2 linked regions of the Breoghania sp. L-A4 genome follow. Each later gene encodes a partner of the first gene's protein in a complex. Links are inferred from orthologs where the notes say so. Each region holds a gene or a part of one and is shown in the gene's direction. Other genes may lie near its edges.

Evidence for each region. Proteins that work in one complex are often made in the same cells at the same time.
Region 2: the proteins of D1F64_RS22695 (region 1) and accD are in contact, whole or in part, in a solved structure (PDB 8UXZ), measured with the Escherichia coli proteins. The link is inferred for Breoghania sp. L-A4 from one-to-one orthologs.

The regions. Positions count from the first base shown.
Region 1 is NZ_CP031841.1:4,964,604-4,967,919, reverse strand. The notes cover bases 269-3,128. They hold D1F64_RS22695 (acetyl-CoA carboxylase carboxyltransferase subunit alpha), read left to right. Parts: upstream 269-1,151; coding sequence 1,152-2,105; downstream 2,106-3,128. Other genes in these bases: D1F64_RS22690 (murein L,D-transpeptidase family protein), read left to right, coding at 2,351-3,128; D1F64_RS22700 (DUF3108 domain-containing protein), read left to right, coding at 269-774. In the rest of the region: more of D1F64_RS22700, read left to right, coding at 1-268; more of D1F64_RS22690, read left to right, coding at 3,129-3,316. UniProt on the Escherichia coli protein: Component of the acetyl coenzyme A carboxylase (ACC) complex. First, biotin carboxylase catalyzes the carboxylation of biotin on its carrier protein (BCCP) and then the CO(2) group is transferred by the carboxyltransferase to acetyl-CoA to form malonyl-CoA.
Region 2 is NZ_CP031841.1:210,955-213,848, reverse strand. It holds accD (acetyl-CoA carboxylase, carboxyltransferase subunit beta), read left to right. Parts: upstream 1-919; coding sequence 920-1,870; downstream 1,871-2,894. Other genes in the region: D1F64_RS01045 (folylpolyglutamate synthase/dihydrofolate synthase family protein), read left to right, coding at 1,891-2,894; trpA (tryptophan synthase subunit alpha), read left to right, coding at 38-880.

The DNA.
Region 1 (3,316 bases):
GCGCCGGCACCCGTACTGGCGGAGAACGCCGACGTCGGCGCGGCCTATGACATCTCCATCGCCGGCTTCGTGTTCGCAAAGGGCACGCTGTCGCTGGAGCTGCAGGGCGACGCCTATTCGGCGCGTGTCGGCATGCGTCCGTCTGGCCTGGCGCGCATCATTATTGCGGGAAAGAGCAATGCCTACGCCACCGGCTCGCTGCACGGCACCAGGGTGATGCCGGACCGCTACGACATGATTTCCGAGGAGAGCGAGCGGTCCTCGCGGGTCGCGATGGGCCTGTCCCGCGGCAACGTGCGCGACATTGCCACAAGCCCGCAACTCGCCAAGCGACCGGACCGGGTGCCGGTGACGCGCGTCCATCAGCGCGGCATCGTCGATCCGCTGAGCGCCATTCTGATGCCGGTGGCCAACGCCGGCCAGGCGCTGACGCCCAAGGGCTGCGACCGGCGCATTCCGATCTTCGACGGCTGGACGCGCTATGATGTGCAGCTGTCGTACAAGAGCACCCAGACGGTCAGCGGCCGCGGCTACGATGGCCCGGTGATCGTGTGCGGCGCGCGCTGGGTGCCGGTGGCGGGCCACCGCCCGGCCAAGAAGTCGGTAAAATACATGGCCGACAATCGCGACATCGAAATCTGGCTGGCGCCCATGGCGACCAGCGACGTGTTGCTGCCCTATCGGATCTCCATGCGCACGATGACCGGCGATCTGGTGGTCCAGGCCCGCAAGCTTGAGATCCGCACCGGGGAACGCAAGCACGCCAGCCGCTAGTACAATTTCCGGTTTTACGAAGGCGCGGGTGCATTTACGGGAAACCCGCGCCGCCATTCCATGAAATCAGGGCGCCTTGCCACCGCGGCTTGACAGATCGGCCCCTTGCGGCCAGTGTCGCGCCGCATCGCGTCCGGCCATTGGCCGCTCCGGCGAGTGAAACCGCTGGTGGCGCCCCGTTTCAGCCGATTTTCGGACAGATAGTGCGGCCGCGACCAGCCCATACGGCTTCCTGCCCGACGCACCATGGTCCGAATCCGCTCCGGAATCCGCCGGTTCAGGGCGCCCGAGACGGGCGCGCGAACCGGGATGGGGCGCGAACTGGAATACGACAGGGCACGGGCCCGATCAGACCTACCTCACGAGTGACCATTCTCATGCGCAGCTATCTTGAATTCGAAAAAGCGGTGGCCAATCTCGAGGGCAAGGTGCATGAGCTGCAAACGCTCACCAAGGAAGGCGAGACCGTCGACGTCGCCGGCGAGATCGCGCGGCTCGAGGCCAAGGCCAGCCAGGCGCTCGCTGAACTCTATGCGAAGCTGACGCCCTGGCAGAAGACGCTGGTGGCGCGCCATCCCGACCGTCCGCACATGAGCGACTATGTCAATCGCCTGGTGGAAGACTTCACGCCGCTGGCCGGCGACCGCAAGTTTGCGGAGGATCACGCGATCATCGCCGGCTTCGGGCGCTTTCGCGGCCGCTCCGTCGCCCTGATCGGCCAGGAAAAGGGCCATGACACGAAGAGCCGGCTGAAGCACAATTTCGGCATGGCGCGGCCCGAGGGCTACCGCAAGGCGGTGCGCATCATGGAACTGGCCGAGCGTTTTCAGATCCCCGTGGTTTCGCTCGTCGACACAGCCGGCGCCTATCCCGGCATCGGCGCCGAGGAACGCGGCCAGGCCGAGGCGATCGCCCGCTCCACCGCCGCGTGCCTGAAGGCGACCGTGCCCAATGTCGCGCTGGTCATCGGCGAGGGCGGATCCGGCGGCGCCATCGCGATCGCCGCGACCAATCACGTGATCATGCTGGAACACTCGATCTACAGCGTGATCTCGCCGGAAGGTGCGGCCTCCATTCTGTGGCGCGATTCGGCGCGTGCGCAGGACGCGGCCACCAACATGAAGATCACCGCCCAGGACCTGCTGAGGCTCGGCGTGGTCGACGAGATCGTCACCGAGCCCGTCGGCGGCGCGCATCGCGAGCCGGTGCAGGTGATCAGGGCGGCCGGTGACGCTATCGAGTCGGCGCTTGAGGGCTTTGACAATGTCGCGCCCGAGGAAATCCGCCAGCGGCGGCGTGAGAAATTCCTCGCGATCGGCCAGAAGACTTAGTCGGGGCGGATTCCTCCGAACCTGTCCGAAATCGCGGCATACTCCCGATCCCAAGCTGTTTTGCGCCCGGACGCTGACGAAGCGTGCGAGAAATCCGCGCGTGGTCATTGAATTGCCGAATTCCGGCTTGAGGAGAGGGGTGTCAAAATATAGCCTCGCCTTTGGCAAGAAATGCGAAAGGTTAACGGATTAGGCTGGTGACCGGTCAACCGGCGGCAAGCGCGCCGGACAGTCAGGGATAGTGCATGTCCGCGAACACATCGCGCAGCTTTGGGATCGGAGCCGGTTGGACCCGGCTTGCGGCGGCCTGTGCGCTGGCCGGCGTCGTCGCGGGATGCCAGCCTGACAGCCTTGGCTATGGACCCAAGCATCTGCAGCCGCTGAGCTACGCCATCAAGGCGGACATGAAGTCCAAGGACATGAGCCCGGGCGATCCGGTCCTGGTGCGGCTGTTCAAGGAAGAATCCGAGCTTGAGGTCTGGAAGCGGACGTCGAACGGCAAGTTCGCGCTGCTGAAGAGCTACCCGATCTGCAAATGGTCGGGAAAGCTGGGGCCGAAGTTCAAGGAAGGCGACCGCCAGGCGCCGGAAGGATTCTACACGATCCGCCCGGGCCAGATGAACCCCAACTCCTCCTATCACCTGTCGTTCAACCTCGGCTATCCCAATGCCTATGACCGCGCCTACGGCCGCACCGGCCAGCACCTGATGGTGCACGGCGCGTGCTCCTCGCGCGGCTGCTACGCGATGGAAGACGAGCAGATCCAGGAGATTTATTCGCTGGCGCGCGAATCGTTCCGCGGCGGTCAGCGCGACTTCCAGGTGGAGGCCTATCCGTTTCGCATGACGCCGGAAAACATGGCCCGGCACGCGGACAACGAGTTCATGCCCTTCTGGCGCATGCTCAAGGAAGGCTACGACCACTTCGAGGTGACGCGGCTGGTGCCCAAGGTCGATGTCTGCGGCAAGCGCTACGTGTTCGATGCGCAGCTCGAGAACGACCGCGACAAGTTCATCGCCGACAAGGAATGCCCGGCCTATCAGGTGCCCGCGCCGATCCAGCAGGCCGTTGCCGCCAAGCAGCGCCGTGACGACGAGAAGATGACGGTGCTGGTCGCGCAGGCAGAAGCCAAGCGGGCGCGCGAGGAAGCCTGGAAGAACGGCGACACGGCGCTCGCCAAGATCTTCGGCGGCAGCGCGGACGCCGAGACG
Region 2 (2,894 bases), 4.8 Mb from region 1 along the record:
TCCGCCGCCCCTGAACCGGCTGGATGAGAACCGCAGCATGACACAAACACGCATCGACCGCCGCTTCGCCGCATGTGCCGAGAAGGGCCGTCCCGCGTTGGTGACCTTCATCACCGCCGGCGATCCGGACACCGGCACATCGCTTGCGCTTCTCAAGGCGCTGCCCGCGGCCGGCGCCGATGTGATTGAACTCGGCATGCCGTTTTCCGACCCCATGGCCGAGGGCATTCCCATCCAGCGCGCCTCCCAGCGGGCACTGGCCGCCGGCCAGACCATGAAGAAGACGCTGGAAATGGTTCGCGCCTTCCGCGAGAGCGACGGCGACACGCCGATCGTCCTGATGGGCTACTACAATCCGATCTACTCCTACGGCAACGATGCCTTTCTCGCCGATGCCAAGGCCGCCGGCGTCGACGGGCTGATCATCGTTGATCTGCCGCCGGAGGAAGACGACGAACTCTGCGTGCCCGCGCTGAAGGCCGGACTGAATTTCATCCGCCTCGCCACCCCCACCACCGATGACGCCCGCCTTCCCGCCGTGCTCGCCAACACCTCCGGTTTCGTCTACTACGTGTCCATCACCGGCATCACCGGCACCGCCGCGCCCGATGCCGATCGGGTTGCCGTCGCCGTCAACCGCATCAAGGGCCACACCAGCCTGCCGATCGCTGTCGGCTTCGGCGTGAAGACCGCCGATCAGGCGCGCGAGATCGGCCGCAACGCCGACGGCGTCGTCGTCGGCTCCGCGCTCGTGGAGGCGGTGCGCAACAGCCTCGACTCGGACGGCCGCGCCACACAAACGACGGTTTCCGCCGTTACACAGCTTGTTGCCGAACTGAGCCGCGGCGTGCATGCCGCCCGTTCGGAAGCTGCCGAATAATCCGTTACCTGGGTAACGCGAAGAGACGGAACATCTGCCTTGAACTGGATCAACAGTGTCGTTCGGCCGAAACTTCAGAGCTTCCTGAACAAACGGGAATCGCCCGAGAACCTCTGGATCAAGTGCCCCGAGACCGGCGAAATGGTCTTCCACCGCGATCTGGAAGCCAACCAGTGGGTTGTGCCGACTTCCGGCCATCACATGCGCATTTCCGCGCGCCAGCGGCTGGAGTATTTCTTCGACGAGGGCACGTTCGAGACGCACCCCACGCCCGAGGTCGTCACTGATCCGCTGAAATTCCGCGACGAGCGCCGCTACGTCGACCGGCTGCGCGACGCCAAGGCGAAAACCGGCATGGAAGACGCCGTGCTGGTGGCCAGCGGCGCGGTGAAGGGCGATCCGTTCACCGTCGCCGTGCAGGATTTCAGTTTCATGGGCGGCTCGCTCGGCATGGCCGCCGGCGAGGCGATCATCACGGGGCTGAACATCGCGCGCGCGAACAGCACGCCCTTCGTGCTGTTCGCGGCCTCCGGCGGCGCGCGCATGCAGGAAGGCATCCTGTCGCTGATGCAGATGCCGCGCACCACGGTCGCCATCCAGCAGCTTCAGGAAGCCGGCCTGCCCTATATCGTGGTGCTGACGAACCCGACCACCGGCGGCGTCACGGCGTCCTACGCGATGCTGGGCGACATTCATATCTCCGAACCCGGCGCGCTGATCGGCTTCGCCGGGCCGCGCGTCATCGAGCAGACAATCCGGGAGAAACTGCCCGAGGGATTTCAGCGCGCCGAGTTCCTCCAGGAGCACGGCATGGTCGATCTGGTGGTGCATCGCCATGAGCTGGCCGAAACGATCGCGCGCATCTGCTCGGTTCTGATGAAGCGGCCCGCGCCTGGCGTGGCCGCGCCGGTCAAGACGCCTGCCGCAGATGCCGACGGGGCGGGCAATGCACCGCCCAAGGCGGACGCCACCGAAGCGCCTCGGACCTGAGGAAGGCGGCGTCTCCGACCATGGATCAAAGCACAGCCGTTCTGGAGCGCCTGCTGGGGCTCCACCCGAAAGAGATCGACCTGTCGCTGGACCGCTTGCAGCGGCTGCTGGATGCTCTGGGCAATCCCGAGCGCTCGCTGCCGCCGACGATTCACATCGCGGGCACCAACGGCAAGGGATCAACAACGGCCTTCATGCGGGCGATCCTGGAAGCCGACGGCAAAAGCGTCCATGTCTATACCTCACCGCATCTGGTGCGCTTTCACGAGCGGATTCGCCTTGGCCAACCCGGCGGCGGGCGGCTGGTCGCCGATGACGTTCTGAATGCGGCGCTGCTGCGCTGCGAATACGTCAATGATGGCGCGCAGATCACCTTTTTCGAGATCAGCACCGCGGTGGCGCTGTGTCTTTTCGCGGAACATCCGGCCGATGTGCTGTTGCTGGAAGTCGGACTGGGTGGCCGTTTCGATGCCACCAATGTGATCGAAAAGCCGATCGTCAGTGTCATCACCGCGATCTCCCTGGATCACGAACGCTTCCTCGGCAGCCGTCTGGAAGGCATAGCGCTGGAAAAGGCCGGCATCCTCAAGCGCGGCGCCCCGGCGGTGACCTCTCCCCAGGACGACGTGGTGCGCGCGGTCATCGAGGCGGAAGCAGAGGCGCTTGGCGCGCCGCTGGCCATCGGCGGCCAGGACTGGAGCGCGTTCGAGGAGCACGGCCGCCTGATCTATCAAGATGAGGGCGGACTTCTGGATCTGCCGTTGCCGAGACTGACCGGGCAGCACCAGGTCGTCAACGCGGGCACGGCCATCGCGGCGCTTCGCGCGGCCGGCGTCTGGCCCGGCATGAGCGCGACCGAACAGGGTCTGCGCACCGTATCCTGGCCCGCGCGCCTGCAGCGGCTGACGCATGGGCGGCTGTTCAAGCACGCGCCCGAGGGAGCCGATATCTGGCTCGACGGCGGCCACAACCCGGCCGCCGGCGTGGCCATCGCCAGCGCCATGGCGGACCTCGATGACCGGCT